One region of the Lysinibacillus sp. NPDC093190 genome, then DNA from elsewhere that is predicted to be linked to it. Evidence: a T-box and tRNA genes for the amino acid it is inferred to sense, from the RefSeq annotation. Region 1 holds a T-box; the other holds one or more tRNA genes.

Region 1 (14,821 bases):
GTTTGTATTGGCATCTTTCTATATACTCAATACAGCGGAAATCAGGAGCAATCAGCAAGTATACCGACTCTATTTGATGAAAAGTATTTATACTTCTATTTGGAAATAGATCCTAATGCAAAGGGTCAGAAATTGACAGCTGATGGAAAGGAGCGATTTGAATCCTATTTACAGTGGGAATCTTTATATGCTTACGCACAATCAAAGGGGGTAGTGCCTACTCAAGAAAACATCGATAAAGAGCTTGAAGTCATGCTAGAATCAAGTATAAAAGCTGAACAATTGAAAAAGATGAATCTTACAAAAGAAGAATATATTGAACAATTTACTAAACCAATGATTTATAAATTTGTTACTATCAGTACATTACTAGAGCAGGAAAAAAATCGATACAAAGACGTAGAAAGAATGATGCTACTTTTCCTAGTGGAAAGAGACGCTTTGAACTATTTTGAGGAACATTATAGTCAAGAAATAACATACCTACGTGAAAAATATGATATTCCAGTTAAGGAGAAGGGAAGTCGTTCAAAAGATGGGGTAGTCGTAGCCATTAAGGAACATGAATTTTTAGTAGTTTCTCATGTCGATGAATCGAATATTGGTGAATTATCTGTAGATGAAATCGTAAAAAAATATGGTAATGGTATGTGGTTCCCATTAATTGATACTCCCAAAACATTATCACTTGGTGATTATGTAGAAGTTAAATATAACGAGGATAGAAACCAACATGATGTAAATATAGTAAGATTTGCTGATATAGACAGCGTAAAAATACTAGAAGAGTATAAATAAATCAAGGCTAGACATTCAAAAATTTCAAGAATGTCTAGCTTTTTTTTAGCTGTTTTTATATTTGGATTAGTGTACAATTATTGTAAGTATTTGTATAGTCAAGGGCGTGGTAAAAGATGATTATGCAAATTCACAAAAAGGTAAGGGAGAAAGATTGGATATGATACTAAATAAAAACCTACTTAAGGAAAATGAATTAAAAAAAATACTAACAGACATAAATAGTGGAAATAAAATGTGGCAGCAAGAGGACCAAACTCATCTCATACAATCAATGATGCTACATATCGGTTCATTAGATAGCGAACTGAGAGATGACTTAATTTATGGATCGTTTTATGAATTGATCCGTGAAAAAAACTTTCTAGAGCATTCACTTTTAACGGAGCTTTTTGAGGAATGTTTAAATAATTTATTATGTAAGGGTATTACAGAAAGCGAATCAGATTTAGTTTTTACCCGTACATTTACGTCGCTTTTAATCGCACTTATTTTATTTAGGGAAAATGAAGATGATTTTTTATCTGAGCACAAAATAAATGATTGTAAAGATCAATTACTAGCTTATTTATCAGCTGAAACGGATGTAAGAGGCTACGTGCCGGTGAAAGGTTGGGCTCATAGTGTTGCACATATGGCTGATGCAATGAATGAATTAGTGAAAAATCCAAAATTAAATAAAACTTCTTATATTGAAATTGTAAGCGCATTATGGAACACCGTTTTGCAAGAAAATTATGCTTTCATACATAATGAAGATGAACGGATTTTAGTACCTATTTTCACAATGCTTGAGCATGGTTTAGAGGAGCAAGAGATCACTAAATTGCTGCAAGAATTACCTGCTACTTTAAACGTAAGAAAAGAACAGCTCGATGTTCAGCATCATAGAATTTTACTTTTTAACTGTAAAACCTTTGTAAAAAGCTTTTATATTAAAACAAATAGAAAGCCTAAGTTCGCAGCTCTTCATAAAAGCATCGAAGCATGTCTCAATGAATTATAAGGAAATCACTACCAATATTAGTGCTTTGAAATTATTGACAGACAAAAATTAGTTTGTTAAGATGAGTGACAATAAAAGCATACAAATTCGTTGATGAGAAAAAGTAGTGTTTCATTTTGTTCTACAGAGAGCCGACATATTGGTGGAAGTCGGTGTGCAGGTGTTACATGAAGATCCTCTCTGAGAAGATTGGCTGAACATAGTAAGCTAATCCGGGTGTCTACCGTTAAAAAGAACACGTATGATTGTACGTTGCTAAGTGCTATTGAACGTTGATTCAATAGAATTAGGGTGGTATTCGCGGTTAACCCCGTCCCTTACTTGGGACGGGGTTTTTTGTATGCCTTTTATACAAAATTAATTGTATAGGAGGAACTAATATGCAAGCAGAACAGAAGAAGGAAACAACGGTTGAACGAGAAATACGGATTCGAGCATTGTGGGAGCAAGAAGGCACGTTTGCAACATCTGTGACAAATCGTGTTGGGCAGCAGCCTTTTGTATTTTACGAAGGACCGCCAACAGCGAATGGTTTACCACACGTAGGTCACGCATTTGGCAGAACGATTAAAGATGTCGTGGCTCGTTATAAAACGATGCAAGGTTATTTGGTTGAACGTAAAGCTGGTTGGGATACACATGGTTTGCCTGTAGAGTTGGGCGTAGAAAAAAAGCTAGGCATCTCTGGCAAGCAAGAAATTGAGAAATATGGTGTTGAACAATTTATTCAAGAGTGTAAGGGAAGTGTATTTACCTATGAGAAGAAGTGGCGCTCCTTTACAGAGCAGCTAGGCTATTGGATTGACATGGATGACCCGTATTTAACGCTAAGTAATGATTATATTGAGTCCGTTTGGAATATTTTAAGTCATGTGCACAAGGAAAAGCTTTTATATAAGGGGCACCGTGTTTCACCATATTGCCCTAGCTGTCAAACATCATTAAGCTCTCATGAAGTTGCACAGGGCTATAAGGATGTAAAGGATTTATCTGTCACGGCTATGTTTAAGCTAAAGGATAAAGATGAATATTTTCTTGGCTGGACAACGACTCCATGGACATTACCTGCCAATGTTGCCTTGGCAATGAATCCTAAGCTCGTGTATGTTCGAGTGAAGCAGCACGATAAAGTATATATCTTGGCAAAATCATTAGTGGAAAAGGTTTTTACTGAACCCGTTGAAATATTGAGTGAGCATAATGGTCATGAATTTGAAGGTGTATCGTACATTCCACCTTTTTCATACGTAACCGTTAATAAAGGTCATGTCGTTGTGCTGGCCGATTATGTCACAGAGCATAGTGGAACTGGTATCGTCCATATCGCTCCTGCATATGGGGAGGACGATTATAAAACGGTTCAGCAAAATGGGCTATCGTTTGTCAATGTTGTTGATTTGAAAGGCTGTTATACAGAAGAAGTTCCAGAGCTTGTCGGTAAATTTGTGAAAGATTGCGATGTCGACATTATTAAAATGCTCTCAAAAGATGAGCTATTGTTTGATAAGGAAAAGTATGAACATAGTTATCCTCATTGCTGGCGCTGTGATTCACCGTTGCTTTATTACGCAACTGACAGCTGGTTTATCAACATGTCTACATTGAAAGATAAACTTTTACAAAAAAATGAACAAGTTACATGGTATCCTGATCACATTAAACACGGTAGATTTGGTAATTTTTTGGAAAATCTAGTGGACTGGAATATTAGCCGTAATCGCTATTGGGGTACACCGCTAAATGTGTGGGTTTGTCAGGATTGTGGTCATGAAGAGGCGCCAAATTGTATTGCATCTTTAAAAGAATTAGCGAAGGGCACTTTACATGACATCGAACTTCATAAGCCGTATATTGACGAGGTTGTGTGTACTTGTCCAAAGTGTAGTGGTGACATGGAACGTACACCTGAAGTGATTGATGTATGGTTTGATAGTGGATCTATGCCATTTGCGCAGCATCATTATCCTTTTGGAGACCTTACGACTTTTAACAATCAATTCCCTGCTGATGTTGTCATCGAAGGCATCGACCAAACACGAGGCTTTTTCTATAGTTTATTAGCGGTTTCGGCTTTATTTACAGGAAAGGCACCTTATAAAAATGTCCTTTCTTTAGGGCATGTTTTAGATGAGCATGGGCAGAAAATGTCGAAAAGCAAAGGAAATGCATTAGAACCAGTTGAACTGATAGAACAGTATGGAGCGGATGCTTTACGATGGGCGTTCTTAGTGGACAGTTCTCCTTGGAATCCTAAACGCTTTTCTGAGAAGATTGTGATGGATGCGAAATCAAAGCTAGTCGATACACTCGATAATACATTTAAATTTTATCAGCTATATGCAGAAATAGATGGTTTCCAATACGATGCAGAAAAGACTGGCACGCGTACAAAACTAGATCATTGGATATTATCTCGATTACATCATACGATCCAGCTTGTGACAAAATCTATGGACGACTATCAATTTACACAAGCAACACGTGAAATTGGTAAGCTTGTAGAAGAGCTAAGTAACTGGTATATCCGTCGCTCACGAGCAAGATTTTGGGCAAATGGGCTGACAGAGGATAAACGGGGTGCCTATAGTACACTGTATGAGCTGCTAACGACAATTTGTCAATTACTAGCACCATTCACACCATTTATTGCGGAGGATTTATATCGACAATTATCAGGAAAAAGTGTTCATTTACAAAACTACCCAACATACAATGAACAACTATTGAATCCAAAGCTTGAAAAAGAAATGGCGAATATTTTAACAGTCGTAGAGCTTGGCCGCAGCATCCGTAATAGTCAAGGAATCAAGGTAAAGCAGCCGTTAAGTGAAATGATTGTCTCTGTTGACGGTGAGATAACAGATTATCAACCATATAGCGAGCTCGTGAAAGATGAACTAAATATGAAAGAATGCATTTGGACAAATGATTTTTCAGCATATGAAACCGTTCATTATAAGCTTAATTTTAAAACGGCTGGTGCAGTATTTGGAGCAAAAGTCAACAAAGTAAAAGATTACGTAGTAAATTTAAATGACGAGGAGAAAATTATATTACAGCGAACAGGTTCAGTTGCGTTAACGATTGATGGGGAACAGTTATCATTGTTAAAAGCGCACGTGTTAACAGAATCCATCGTAAAGGACCAGTACATCTTAGCAGAAGATGCTTCGTGCCGGGTCCTTATCAATGTTCATCTGACAGCTAGCTTACTTGAGGAAGGGCAAATTAGAGAACTAATTCGCACAATTCAAGATACACGCAAACAATGGAAACTCCCTGTTGAGCAATATGTGTCAATTTCAATTGAAGGAAGTACCAAAGCAATAACTATCATCCAGCAGCATGAATCGTTATTAAAGGCAAATGTGTTGTTAAATGATATTCATTATGTGAGTGACAATCATGGTGAACGATATATAGAGACAGAAGTGTTTGATGAAAAAGTTTCTGTTTATTTTAAGATGTAAAATCTTTATTGCTCAGGTAAACCCAGGAACTACTCTGGTCAACAGAAGAAGTGATCAAGTAAATCCCGGTAACTGCTTAGGGGTAACCAAAAGAAACGCTCAGGTACCAGTATTTTTAAAAGTCAAGAGTTAAAGTAATGCACTTAAAACAATGTGCAACATTATAATATGCTATTTTTAAGCTGAACTAATTTTGATATTAGTTCAGCTTTTATTGTGTTTAAAGATATAGTTTGAGTATATTTAATAAAAGTATAGTATCTGTAAATTTTTTTATCCGTTATTCAACTAACAGTGTAATATTAAATTACATCACTATATTGAGTGAATATCTGAAAGAAAATGTGCAGTAAAATCGAAATGGAGAAATAAAGTTTTTTTAGATCAATTACGGTGACCAATTCGCAGATGATATACTGGTATATTGTAGTAACAGATAAGGAGTAAAACTATGAATAAATTTAAGAAGACGTTAGCATATGTAAATGAATTACTTTATGAACCAAATCAATTAACTATAAAAAATATCCAAGAAGAAACTCAAAATTCAGATTATGGGGCTGGGATATTTCAGTTGAATTCTAAATCGGTTAGATTTAGAGTTGCAAAAATAACACCTACTAAGATAGGACAGTTTGTTTCCTTTTGGGAAAAGAATGAAGCTAATAAAAACCAAGCATTCTCATATGATAATGCCACCGATTTATTGGTAATAAATACTTTTAATGATAATGGTGAATTTGGCCAATTCGTTTTTCCAAAAGAGATTCTTTTAAAACAAAACATTCTTAAAACCGCTAATACAAAGGGAAAAATGGCAATTAGAGTTTATCCTAGTTGGGATACTCCCACTAGCAAACAAGCGATAGCAACACAAAAGTGGCAATTACCATATTTTATAAATTTGGACGATATTAATAGTTTACCAATACATGAACTATTAAAATTGTACACTAACTAAAATTGATATCTTTAAATTTTGTCATTCAAATATTTACTGCACACTTTGAGGAAATTAATAAATAAGGATCGACTACTTTTTATGAATATTAAAAAAAGCCTGAAGAGTGAATGTAATGAGGGTACTACGGGATTTTGCAAGGGTACTATTGGAGTTCATAAGAATGGTTTTTTTACTCATAATTTTTTATTTGATTTCAGGCAATATTGTTGCTTATATCTACCAAAAGTTAGGAACTAAAGATTCAATTACTTATGGAATTATGATGGTAATCTCAATTTTAATTATATTTACTGTTTTATATCGGAATAACTTGCAATTTAGTGGATGGTATAAAGGAGATGTTAATGATAAACTCTCAAAAACATTGTCAAAACGGCTGATTTCAATCGCACTATTATTATTGTTATTACCTCCTATCCTAAGTTTCTTATTCCACTCCCATGAAAATAAAATCTCTGGCACAAACAAACGCGACCTTTATATTCAAAAAAATGGTAGCGCCTAAAATAGAGATCTGGTTTAGATTATATTAGGAAGCACCAAGTTCAGTAATGGTCACATTGTAACCCAAACTTTCAAGTCTCCGAACAGAATTTCGAATAATGGATTGTTCTTTTTGTTTATCAAAGTAGTCTTCGCCCAAGTCTACATACATTTCTTTCCGTGTTAAAAGGTAATAAGCAATGCGTAAGATGGCATGAGCAACGGATATTCCAGCTCGTTTTTTACCCTTTCGAGCTGCAGTCCGTCTATATAATGCGCCTAGATAGGTTTTACATCTGATACAACAGAACCAAGTTTAATATTCGCACCTTCGAGTACCTTTTGAATGCGTTTATGTTGTCTTGCGCGTTCTTCAATCATACTCCGACGATACCGAACTAATTCTCGCAATTCACGTTGGGTGCGGTCTGGAATGAAGCTAGCTTTGAGTAATCCATGACGAAGTAACTTGGCGATCCATTCCGCATCTTTAACATCAGTCTTACGACCAGGAACCGCTTTGATATGTTGGGCATTCATTTAGCAGCAGAAGATTCCTATCAACAGTATGTATTTTGCCCATCACCTAAATTTGTAGTAGAATTCGTTGAACCTGACTTAATAACCATTGCTTGGTAACAGGTGGTTCTTGATTAATACGTTTCACTAACGGCGCAGGTTGCTATAAAAAAACAATAGCAAGAATGGAGTGAATGACGATAGATTTAGGTCAATATTTACATAATGCTTTTCCAGGACTTACTTTGGCACCTAGTCTCTATCATCAATGGGATATAGGTATTCACTTTGAATTGGGGGCTGGATTTTATCAATTTAAAGATGATGGTAGTCTGAATCTCGAAATGTTTGACTGCGTATACAGTCAAGCATTGTCTATTTTCAACGACCTTTTTTCTGATTTAGATGAAATTTTTCTTGTTACAAATGTTTATCAGCACAGGTCTGATGAAATTAAGAAAAAGCGAATAAAGGTTTATGATCGCTATATAAAAAATAAAGATATAAAATTCCATTTAAGACAAGAAACTTTGCCGTATGTATTTGATGCTGAAGAAGCTGACGATGATTATTATACTTCTCAATTTTCCTTAAAGTGCCGCAAACAAAAGAACAATTATTCTTGCTATGCACCATTATACAGTGGACATGGCTTAACGGCAGAAAAACTTTTCTCATATAGACCGTCAGATTGGTGGCAAGATGTACTAAACGGTTACCAATTGTTGAAGGATGAAGGTTTTGAAAAAATAGCTGTGGTTGGTCTTTCTCTTGGTGGTGTGTTTGCATTAAAAGTTGGTCAAGAGTTGGAGATAAATGGCGTTGTGACAATGTCAGTGCCAATACACAGGGAAGCTACTTTTCTACAAAAGCGTGTCTTGCATTATGCAAAAGGATACAAACAAGGGAAAAATGAAGAACAAATAAATTTAGAAATGAAACGTCTTCAAAATATGTCTATCGATTCACTAGTTGAGTTCCAACAGCTAATTGATATAACGATGGATAAATTAGCACTATTAACGTCACCAATTCGTATATTATATGGTGAATTAGATGAGCAATTGTATAAAGAGAGTGCAGAGGTAATTTTTCAAAGCGTTGCGACGAATCAAAAAACAATGAAAGGGTATCCAAATTCTAAACATTTAATGACATTAGGTACGGACATTGACGACGTGAACAAAGATATTCTTACATTTTTAAATGATTTAACTTGGTAGTTTTAATGAATCTTCAACTAACCAGGTGCTTTACTTGCAGAACATTAAGTTGCATGTGCAGCTCTTTTTTATTGAACTAACGAGACAGATTAGTTAATAAAGACTGACTAAAAGCTGATCTAATATCAAAATTAGGTCAGCTTAAAAATAGCATATTATTACGTTGCACATTGTATATAGGATCCTGAAATATTAAGTGCATTACTTTAACTCTTGTCTTTTAATAAAAACCAGCATCCTGAGCGTTTTTTATGTAAATAGATTACACTAAACCACTAAGAAGGTAGAGAGCGGTTCCCCAAATAAAAATCGCTGAGCATTTATTAAAAATATTCATAAGCTTCCCGGAACTATCAAGTCTTTTCAAGGATGCTCCAGCAATTATAAGACCGAAAAACCACAACCAAGAAATTAAAACACATGCTGCAGTGAACAACATTTGTTCCCTCCCACTATATTTTAAAGCACTCGTTCCGATAACACCTATCGTATCTAAAATAGCATGTGGGTTTAAGAGAGAGACAGAAACCGCAAATAAAATTTGTTTTTTTACAGGAAGTGGCTCGTTATTATCGGCAGATGCTGGATTTGAGCGCCAAATTGTATAGCCCATATAAAGTAAGAAAAGTAAACCAACACTCATCAAGGCGATACGTAACCACTCAAATTGCAATACAATTATTGATAAACCAAATACTGCAAGAAGTATCAGGAGCGTATCACAAATTGAGGCAGTGATGCTGGCGGGTAAGGCACGAACTAGATGTGGCTGTGTTGCACCTTGAGAAAAGACAAAGACATTTTGTACGCCTAAGGGCAAAATAAGTCCAAATGCTAAAATCATACCATGAAGAAATGCTTCCAATGAAATTCTCTCCTTTCATTAAATATTTTAGATATGTTATAACTAAAAGAAAACGACCAATTGGCTGGTTTTTTAGCCACCCAATTTTAGGTGGTAGAGGTGAAACGAATGAACTGGCAGCCAAATAGACAAAGTGAAATGACATTACAGCAGCAAATTGTGACATGGGTTTCTGAGCATATAGAACGAGGAGATTGGGTGGCAGGAACAAAGCTACCGACACAAAGACAGCTAGCAATGCAGCTTGGGGTCAATCGTAGTACTGTTCAGCAAGCGTTAGAAGAATTAAAGGCAACTGGAATATTGGAATCGAAGGTAGGATCCGGTATTTATGTAGCTGATAATTCCTGGGATTCATTAATTACACTAGCACAGCCAAATTGGCAAAAGTACATAGACACAAGTCTTCATAAGCCCAATTATCATACCATTCAATTAATCAATGAATACGAGCAGCGCGATGATGTCGTCCGATTGGGAACTGGAGAGCTTGCACCAAGTTTATTGCCGACTGCTGAAATTGAAGCGTCATTGAAAGAGCTCTCTTTGCAGCCGAAAGATTTAGGCTATTCATCACCACAAGGTAGCGATAAACTTCGAGAAGCGATTTGCGAATACGTGAATAAACGAGGGATCCAAGCAAAGCCGCAAAATGTTTGTATTGTATCTGGTGCACTTCAAGCATTGCAGCTAATTGCTGTTGGACTACTTGAACAGGGTTCTATCGTATTCCAGGAACAGACGTCTTATTTAAATTCAGTCCATCCTTTTCAGTCTGTTGGTATGCAAATGATAGCTATCGATCGTGATGAACAGCTTGCACAAACCTTAGCCCAAAAGAAAAGAAAAAGGCAGGCTGTATTTTATGCTGTTCCAACGTTAAACAATCCGACTGGTGGGGTATGGAAGTCGTTTGAAAAAAGGCAACTTTATCAAGCGTGTAAAGCATCTCGCATCCCCATCATTGAGGATGACGTCTATCATGAATTGCTCTTTGAAGCGGCAACGGCTCCAATTAAATCAATGGATGATAGCGGGCAAGTCCTTTATATTGGGAGTGTCTCGAAAACATTAAGCCCCGGACTTCGTATTGGCTGGTTAATCGGTCCAACTACCGTGATTGAGCGGTTAGCAGATATAAAAATGCAAACAGATTACGGTTCAAGCGCCATCTCACAGGAAATTGTGCTGCATTGGCTGCAATCAGGGAAGTATGAAATGCATATTAAGAGTTTACGGAAAGAATTATTGCGGAGAGCCAATTTTGTAGAAGGGATATTACAAGAAAGTTTTAGGGAGATTGCTAGTTGGGATAAGCCGAAAGGTGGCTATTATATTTGGCTAAAGTTTCATGAGCCAATCGTTGATAAAGAGTTATTTACTAAGCTTTTGCATCGACAAGTTCTCATTAATCCTGGCTATATTTACGATCCTCAAGATACGCAGCATATTCGATTATCATATGCCTATGCAACATATGAAGAGTTGAAGATTGGACTACAAATATTATATGAGTGCGTTGTTGAAACGGTAGTAAAACGACATAAAGAATAAAACATCGCACCTCTTGGGGTGTGATGTTTTTGGTAAATTACCTTTTAACCCTTATTAAATTGTATTTGAATAATAGGGTCATTCCGATATTCATCAAAAAATGCACAAGAAATGGTACTAAAATATTGTTTGTTTCAAAATAGAGCCATCCGAAAATTAAACTTGAAACAGTTATATTTATTTAACATTATAGGTTTTTTGAAGTATTGAGTATGCATCCCTAAGAACAGTAAAGTTGTTATTATAATTGCAGTCCACTGGTGTTCTAGAAATACCAGAAGTAAATTTTGAATAATTCCCCTAAACAAAATTTCTTCAAATAACGCCCCTATAAAACATAAAGGCAACAATACTTAACAACGAATAGTCTTGATAGCTTTTGTTAGTTTCGTCCATGTATTTCGAGGGCATATACAATGTTAAAATTACGTCAAACAAAAGTAGACCGAATGAAGCGAGGACTACACTCAATATCATTGTGAATGGCTGATCAAATGATAGGAAATTTTGTATTGTGAATACATCATAAACTATTAAAGCGAAAATGATAGCAAAACAAACAAATGTAAAAGAAGAGAATACAAAAATAGCGTCTTTTGGGGTTTGTCTTTTATATGCTCCATATCATTCCTTCTTTCTGGAGGATTTAGAATAACAATATTTTACCATAATTTTGTGGTAGAAAGTATAGCCTTTGTTTAAGAGGTTTTTTCGATATGGAGCTGATTTTGTTTAATCGTGGTTACTTTTATGTTAACTAAATATTATTCAAATTCATGTATTCCAAAATTGGTTAAGAGAAGCAAAATGTTGACCGAAAGAAAATGGTTTTTAAATTCTTGTTCAGATGATGTACAGAATTTACCGGTTAGATTCTGTTCTTTTGCTTCTTACCAGTTTCAACACCAACTTCATAAATAAAGAGGATCATAATAAAGAAAAGCGTAATTTTTATAGTAGAGTTAGCTGACCAAAAGCGCAAATAATACATGAACACAAGAAAGATAGATAAAAGCGTTTTAACAATTTTTAGAGTCATTGTGATACCTCCTGATATTTGGGTTGGTGGATTATGGAAGGTTAACATAGTCAGAAAGTTTTTAGAACTATGAATGGATTCGTTTATTGAACAATCTGATGAAAGAAACTAATAAAGGGTCACTAGGCTGGAAGTGACCAAAAGTTTAACTATAAGAGACTATATAAACTTATCAACTTTCTTAACTTTCATTGAGGCTACTTCTCCGCAATTCGTACAAATAGTCAAAATTAGTGGTGAACTCGAAAAATGGAGCATATCGAGCTTAATGGGTTTTACTTTTGCCATAGATCCGCCTAATTCACCTTGTGCGAAGGAATCATTACCACAAGCCTTACAAACTAATTTATTGTTTTTCATATTATCACCTTGTTATGCCGATTTATGTAAATTTTAACATAAAAAAAGTCGCAGCGTCGTCACACGCTACAGCAAATTAATAACAATATGGGTATTAAACGAAAATAGAGCGATTTATACATCGCTCAAAAAATATAATTTATTATTTAATTTTTTTCTACTAACTTTTTTAAAATTAAAATTTGTTGAATATGCAATGACAAAAATAAAGATAGACTTTAGTAAAGCAGGAATAGATACTCCATTCATCGGCACAACTCCTCATTTTTATCTTTATTATAATATGAAAAGCCGCAGCGTTTGTATACGCTACAGCTCAGATTTAAAAGAGAATCAACTTACATTAGTTGATTTCATAAACGAATGTGAACGGTTTTGCGGCTTTAGATTAATATGAGGAAAATTAAAAAAATGGTGGGATAGCAAACTGCAATGACGTTTGGGGCGATGCATAATGTAAGCTATCCCGAAATAAATATATGTAAAGTAGTTTAATAACATTCCAACTGTAAATATGTTGAAAAAGAGATTTTTAAAATGACACCAAGTTAAAGCGTTAGCGATTACTATAGGTATGAAAGAGAAAATAAATTTTTCCAACTTAACGGTTCTTTTCAGGCGCAATCTTTCGAGAAAAGAATAATCCAAGTAAAGAATCCATACATATTTAAATAACGATTTCTTTAAGAAGAGGTGAATCATTGGAAAACATGCCAGATGGCTATTCATTTGTACCGCAACCTATTCGGAAAGATGGGGCGGGGTGGGTGGATAAAGGGCCGAGAGATATTATGAGAGATCTGGAAAACCCTGATATGCTTGTCCCTCCAAAAACAGATGCTGGACTTGTACCAAATTTAAAGTTCTCTTTTTCTGATACGCATATGGTATTAAAAAATGGCGGTTGGTCTCGAGAAGTTACTGCTCGTGATTTGCCAATTGCCACTACATTGGCAGGTGTCAATATGAGTTTGACACCAGGGGGAGTACGTGAGCTGCATTGGCATCAACAAGCAGAATGGTCGTATATGCTTCTTGGTCATGCACGGATTACAGCAGTCGATCAAAATGGGCGTAATTTTATTGCCGATGTAGGACCGGGGGATTTATGGTATTTCCCTCCAGGAATTCCGCATTCCATACAAGGTCTTGAAGATGGTTGTGAATTTTTGCTGGTGTTTGACGATGGGCATTTCTCAGATCTAAGTACATTTTCAATATCTGATTGGTTTGCTCATACTCCTAAAGATGTGCTGTCCTCCAATTTTGGCGTTCCTATGAGCGCTTTTCAACATATCCCGAAAGAACAGGTCTATATTTTTCAAGATAAGGTTCCAGGACCTCTAGACACACAAAAAGTACAATCACCATACGGTACAGTCCCTCAAACCTTCAAACATAGCCTGCTTGCCCAAACTCCTATTAAAACTCCCGGTGGCAGTGTCAGAATTGTGGATTCGACAAACTTTCCTATTTCTAAAAATATCGCAGCAGCGCTTGTCGAGATTAAGCCTGGTGCAATGAGAGAGCTACATTGGCACCCGAATAATGACGAATGGCAATATTACCTTCAAGGTCAAGGGCGTATGACAGTGTTTACAGCAAATGGTGTGGCTAGAACATTCGATTATCGTGCAGGAGATGTGGGATACGTGCCGTTTGCAAATGGTCATTACATTGAAAATACCGGTACTGAGACATTATGGTTCCTTGAAATGTTTAAAAGTGATAGATTTCAGGATGTTTCGTTAAATCAATGGATGGCCCTTACTCCATCTGAGCTAGTACAAAGCAATTTAAATATTGGTCCTGAACTCCTCAATGTTTTAAGAAAGGAAAAGTGGCCGGTTGTAAAATATCCTGGATTTTCGTATTATCCAAGGTGAGCACATAGAAAAGCAGGTGAGAAAAATCTCACCTGCTTATTTTAATATTGATATTTATTTCTTGTAGCAAGCAGAATACCGATTGCTGGAACAGTACAAACAAGCATTGCTGCAAATGATAGTCCAGGTGAAATCTCGTATAAATAGCCGCCTAAAAATGTAAGGATCGCTGTACTTAATCCCATTGCTAATGCAGAGTAAAGGCCTTGTGCATTTGGAATTTGCTCCTTCGGCAATGTTTTTGTTAAATAGCTGATAAAAGCGTAATGCGCGAGAGCAAAAGATAATGCGTGTAATGTTTGAGAAGCGATAAAAACCCAGACATTCGGGAATAGGTAAATGAGAAGCCAACGTAATGATGAACCACTTGCTGCTATAAGTAATAAGGAAGATGAGCGCCATTTTTTAAATAGTGTATCAGCCTTCATAAAGTATAAGATTTCGCAAATAACGGCGATGTTAATAATCATCCCCATATAGAATGGATCGACATGTAAATCAACTAAATATATATAGCCATAGCTGTAATAAGAAGCATGTGCGCCTTGCAACAGAATAACGACTAATAAAACAATAGGGAAGCCTTTAATAGTCCATAATGTTTTCATCGACAATGATTTTGCACGTTGTTCTTTTGTCGGTACAACGAGTAAC
Region 2 (4,700 bases), on a different contig from region 1:
TAGCCATTTCATTCGGTAACGTACTAATTCCCGGATTACTTAAATTGAAATTTCCCTATCACGTAGGTTTACTTATGGCATTGTTCACAATGTCGATGAATTTGACAGCTGGACTCGGTGCTGGCATTAGTTATCCTATTGCCAATTCATCATTTGGCTGGCAGGGAGCTTTAGCAATCGCACTTGTTCTTGTGGTGTTAACCATATTAATTTGGATTCCACAGCTGAAATTTAATAAGCCTGAGTCTACTGTTAAAACGACGAAAGAACGTACACCATTATGGAAATCACCTGTTACTTGGGCAGTGGCGGGGGCTATGGGATTTCAGTCATTATTATTCTATACAACTGCCGCTTGGATTCCTGAAATATATATATCACAAGGATTAGCTGCTGATCGTGCAGGCTGGATGTTTTCCATCATGCAATTTTCACAAGTTCCAATGGCTTTAGCTGTGCCTATTATCGCTAGTAAAATGACATCTCAACGTCCTCTCGTATTAATGTTTACGATATTTTACTTAGTTGGCTTTATCGGAGTAGTGATGGAATGGACAAGCCTCGCTGTACTGTGGATGGTGCTACTAGGCTTAGCAGGAGGGGCTTCATTCGCATTAGCGATGATGTTCTTTACTCTACGTACCCGTACAGCTTTTGAGGCAGCTGATTTATCAGGTTTTGCACAATCATTAGGATATTTATTAGCCGCAATCGGTCCAATCTTATTTGGTTATTTGCATGATTTATTTGGTGGCTGGAATATCACTGGTTGGTTATTTGTTATCGTAGTATTGATACTTTTCTTATGTTCATTCAGGGCTTCTAAAAATGAATATGTGAATATGTGAATTAAAAAAGGCAGCTCATAGTTAAAGTGAGCTGCCTTTCTCTACTAATAAGGTGGTTTCTGATAGAAATAGTTAGGTGTATTGTAAACATTAACATAAGGCTTATGGAAAATATGAGTTGTAGCTGGTGAAAGAGGTGGAATCAACCACGTCCAATTACCTGTAACTTCACGATCCGCTGCTTCTTCTGTTTCCTCAAACAATTTAAATTGCTGTGCAGCTGTATGATGATCTACGATGCTGACACCGTCTTCTTTAAAGGAATGTAGGACTGCAATATTCAGCTCAACTAATGCACGATCACGCCATAGAGAAGCCTGTTTCGTTGTATCAAGGTTAAAAATTTCTGCTATAACGGGCAGCATATGATAACGCTCATGATCTGCTAAATTACGTGCCCCGATTTCTGTACCCATATACCAGCCATTAAATGGGGCTGCTTCAAAATCGATACCTGCCATTTGGAAGCGCATACTCGAAATTATCGGCACTGCATACCATTTTAATCCTAACTTCTCTACTTGAGCAGATTCCGGATGACGAATCGGCACCTCTAGTACATATTCGTCAGGGATAGTAAAGACTTGTGGTTCCCTTCCATCCACCTGTACAACGAGCGGAAGCACGTCAAATGCTGTTCTCTTACCTTGCCAGCCAAGTGACTCACATACTTTTGTAAACTCAACAGAATGCGAATCACCAACGGTTCCAGATTCCGTTTCATAGCCAGCATAACGGATTAGCTGATGATTCCATACACGAACTCGCCCCGGTGCAAAAATCGTTATTGTTGGCCGAATTCTCCCATCATTTGTTGCATATTGAATATGTTCAAGCAATGCGTTGAAAATATCCTCTTCTTTTGAAATATCTCGGGCATCAACAACATGCAGCGATTGCCAAAACAATCGACCAATACACTTATTACTATTGCGCCATGCTACTCGTGCACCAAAGATTAATTCTTCCGTTGTCGGTATATATTCGCCTGCTTTTTTAATTTGCTGTAATTTATTTTCTAGCCATGTTTTAGGCTCATTTTGTTCTACTTGATAAAGTTCTAAAAACCGCTGTACTTCATGTAAATTCATATCGAATTCCTCCATCTACCCTCATATTAGAGGAATGGAACTATAATCACCACGAAAAAATCTGCCTGAAAACATACATATTTTATATATGAAATACTTTGTTCAATATTTCATATCATTTCTTCTTTTTTATCAATTATACCTCGGCATAATTGCGTCCAGATTCGGCTTTGTGCTTAGGCCTGCAGATGTTTTATGCACGAAAGCGTAGCGTCAGCAACAACGTATTTTGTCTGTGTAGCTGACGCTTCGCTTTCGCTACCAAAACACTTACTGAAAGAAGTTAAAACTAAAGTTATTTATGGATTAGGGTTCCTATTTTGAGTAGACATTATAAAAATTAGAGGAAGTTACAGAGGAAAAAACTATTGAGTATAGACTTGCTATTATAACGTTCTTTTATTTCGAAGTAGGTAATACACGAGACACTTTCAGTCACATTTGCAATTTTGTTTATCATTGTCACTACCTTCGCAGTATTTAGGAGCAGACGTTATTACATGTGCATTAGAAATAAAATTTCCTTAACGAATGGTGACCTTTGTTTGTCAGTTTAGTTGGCATAAATCAGAACCACCAGTATAACTGGTGGTTTGCTCTGCGCGTAAAACGCTGGGGGGACTGGCCCATGTCTAAAGACATTCTGAAAGGTCTGCCAACCGCACTCCGTTTCCACACAAACCGCTAAAGCGGCTTACTTATTTTTTCTTTCTCTTAATTTCTTCTCCTGTGAACGGGTCTATGAATTCTTTCTTTGTCATTTGATCTTGCAGGATATCTTCCTGTAATTGATTTTTTATATACTCCTGTATCTTTTTCTTATTCCGACCGACTGTATCCACATAGTATCCTCGACACCAGAATTGACGGTTACCATATTTATACTTTAAATTCGCATGTCGATCGAAAATCATTAAACTGCTCTTCCCTTTTAAATAGCCCATAAACGCAGATACACTTAATTTTGGTGGAATGCTTACCAACATATGAATATGATCTGGACATGCTGTTGCCTCTATGATTTCTACACCTTTTCTTTCACATAATTGGCGTAATATTCTTCCTACATCGACTTTAATTTGACCATAAATAATTTGTCTTCTATACTTTGGGGCAAACACGATGTGATACTTACAATTCCATGTTGTATGTGCTAAACTTTTATTATCCATTTTTGGAGGCTCCTTTCGTACGAAGTCGGTTAACCAGACCTGACTTGACTGTACGATTGGAGCTTTTTTGTTGTCCATAGCTAAAAGCTTTCCGGAACCCCCTGCACAGCAGGGGGTTTTCAAAGCATACAAAAAAGCATGTTGCACGAATGTGCAACATGCTTGATGACCCGTACGGGATTCGAACCCGTGTTACCGCCGTGAAAGGGCGGTGTCTTAACCACTTGACCAACGGGCCGTGGCTCCGAAGGCAGGACTCGAACCTGCGACAACCTGATTAACAGTCAGGTGCTACTACCAACTGAGCTACTTCGGAATAATGGTGGGCCTAAATGGACTCGAACCATCGACCTCACGCTTATCAGGCGTGCGCTCTAACCAGCTGAGCTATAGGCCCATTATTTTTTGGAGCGGGTGATGAGAATCGAACTCACGACATCAGCTTGGAAGGCTGAGGTTTTACCATTAAACTACACCCGCAGATGGTGGGTCAGGACGGAATCGAACCGCCGACACTTAGAGCTTCAATCTAATGCTCTACCAACTGAGCTACTGACCCGGAAAAATGGAGGAGGTAGAGGGATTCGAACCCCCGCGCGGTGTTACCCGCCTGTCGGTTTTCAAGACCGATCCCTTCAGCCAGACTTGGGTATACCTCCGGAAATTATATAAATGGTGGAGCCTAGCGGGATCGAACCGCTGACCTCCTGCGTGCAAGGCAGGCGCTCTCCCAGCTGAGCTAAGGCCCCAACAATCAGGAAAGATGGTCGGAATGACAGGATTCGAACCTACGACCCCTTGGTCCCAAACCAAGTGCTCTACCAAGCTGAGCTACATTCCGATACTATTAGGCTTTTTTGGCGCGCCCGACAGGAGTCGAACCCATAACCTTCTGATCCGTAGTCAGACGCTCTATCCAATTGAGCTACGGGCGCATAATTTTTATAAAAACATGATGAGCCATGAAGGACTCGAACCTTCGACCCTCTGATTAAAAGTCAGATGCTCTACCAACTGAGCTAATGGCTCATATTAAGAAATGAATGGCTGGGGTACTAGGATTCGAACCTAGGCATGACGGAATCAAAATCCGTTGCCTTACCGCTTGGCTATACCCCAATTATTAAATGGGGCGACTGATGGGAATCGAACCCACGAATGCCGGAACCACAATCCGGTGCGTTAACCACTTCGCCACAATCGCCACTATATGTAATCACAGCAGTGTTTGATAACGAGTACCTCGAAACCTGGCAGGGGCAGTAGGAATCGAACCCACACCAAAGGTTTTGGAGACCTCTATTCTACCGTTGAACTATGCCCCTAAAATGGTGGAGGGGGACGGATTCGAACCGCCGAACCCTAAGGAGCGGATTTACAGTCCGCCGCGTTTAGCCTCTTCGCTACCCCTCCATGGGATGATGCCGGCGATAGGAGTCGAACCCACGACCTACTGATTACAAGTCAGTTGCTCTACCAACTGAGCTACACCGGCATAAAAATGGCGGTCCCGACCGGGATCGAACCGGCGATCTCCTGCGTGACAGGCAGGCATGTTAACCGCTACACCACGGGACCATTTTGGTTGC

Evidence for each region. The T-box of region 1 lies ahead of ileS (isoleucine--tRNA ligase). A T-box ahead of a tRNA ligase gene usually reads a tRNA of that ligase, here a tRNA-Ile.
Region 2: it has a tRNA-Ile gene. The T-box ahead of ileS (isoleucine--tRNA ligase) is inferred to sense a tRNA for this amino acid. The anticodon was not compared.

Annotation. Positions count from the first base shown of each region.
Region 1 is NZ_JBNNVG010000002.1:10,734-25,554, reverse strand. It holds gene ACQKOF_RS02065 (DUF3221 domain-containing protein) at 1-798, shown strand, start outside; gene ACQKOF_RS02060 (DUF2785 domain-containing protein) at 959-1,804, shown strand; T-box leader at 1,886-2,125, shown strand; gene ileS (isoleucine--tRNA ligase) at 2,185-5,274, shown strand; gene ACQKOF_RS02050 (MepB family protein) at 5,726-6,235, shown strand; gene ACQKOF_RS02045 (hypothetical protein) at 6,399-6,743, shown strand; partial or broken gene ACQKOF_RS02040 (IS110 family transposase) at 6,768-7,261, opposite strand; gene ACQKOF_RS02035 (alpha/beta hydrolase) at 7,435-8,463, shown strand; gene ACQKOF_RS02030 (LysE/ArgO family amino acid transporter) at 8,726-9,328, opposite strand; gene ACQKOF_RS02025 (PLP-dependent aminotransferase family protein) at 9,437-10,882, shown strand; gene ACQKOF_RS02020 (hypothetical protein) at 10,920-11,039, opposite strand; gene ACQKOF_RS02015 (CPBP family glutamic-type intramembrane protease) at 11,017-11,190, opposite strand; gene ACQKOF_RS02010 (hypothetical protein) at 11,751-11,921, opposite strand; gene ACQKOF_RS02005 (hypothetical protein) at 12,396-12,530, opposite strand; gene ACQKOF_RS02000 (oxalate decarboxylase family bicupin) at 12,992-14,167, shown strand; gene ACQKOF_RS01995 (MFS transporter) at 14,209-14,821, opposite strand, start outside.
Region 2 is NZ_JBNNVG010000032.1:52,204-56,903, forward strand. It holds gene ACQKOF_RS20740 (CynX/NimT family MFS transporter) at 1-848, shown strand, start outside; gene ACQKOF_RS20745 (nitric oxide synthase oxygenase) at 893-1,939, opposite strand; gene tnpA (IS200/IS605 family transposase) at 2,638-3,111, opposite strand; tRNA gene ACQKOF_RS20755 (tRNA-Glu) at 3,278-3,349, opposite strand; tRNA gene ACQKOF_RS20760 (tRNA-Asn) at 3,351-3,427, opposite strand; tRNA gene ACQKOF_RS20765 (tRNA-Ile) at 3,432-3,508, opposite strand; tRNA gene ACQKOF_RS20770 (tRNA-Gly) at 3,518-3,591, opposite strand; tRNA gene ACQKOF_RS20775 (tRNA-Phe) at 3,595-3,670, opposite strand; tRNA gene ACQKOF_RS20780 (tRNA-Ser) at 3,678-3,770, opposite strand; tRNA gene ACQKOF_RS20785 (tRNA-Ala) at 3,785-3,860, opposite strand; tRNA gene ACQKOF_RS20790 (tRNA-Pro) at 3,876-3,952, opposite strand; tRNA gene ACQKOF_RS20795 (tRNA-Arg) at 3,970-4,046, opposite strand; tRNA gene ACQKOF_RS20800 (tRNA-Lys) at 4,068-4,140, opposite strand; tRNA gene ACQKOF_RS20805 (tRNA-Gln) at 4,156-4,230, opposite strand; tRNA gene ACQKOF_RS20810 (tRNA-His) at 4,240-4,315, opposite strand; tRNA gene ACQKOF_RS20815 (tRNA-Trp) at 4,363-4,436, opposite strand; tRNA gene ACQKOF_RS20820 (tRNA-Tyr) at 4,441-4,524, opposite strand; tRNA gene ACQKOF_RS20825 (tRNA-Thr) at 4,534-4,606, opposite strand; tRNA gene ACQKOF_RS20830 (tRNA-Asp) at 4,614-4,689, opposite strand.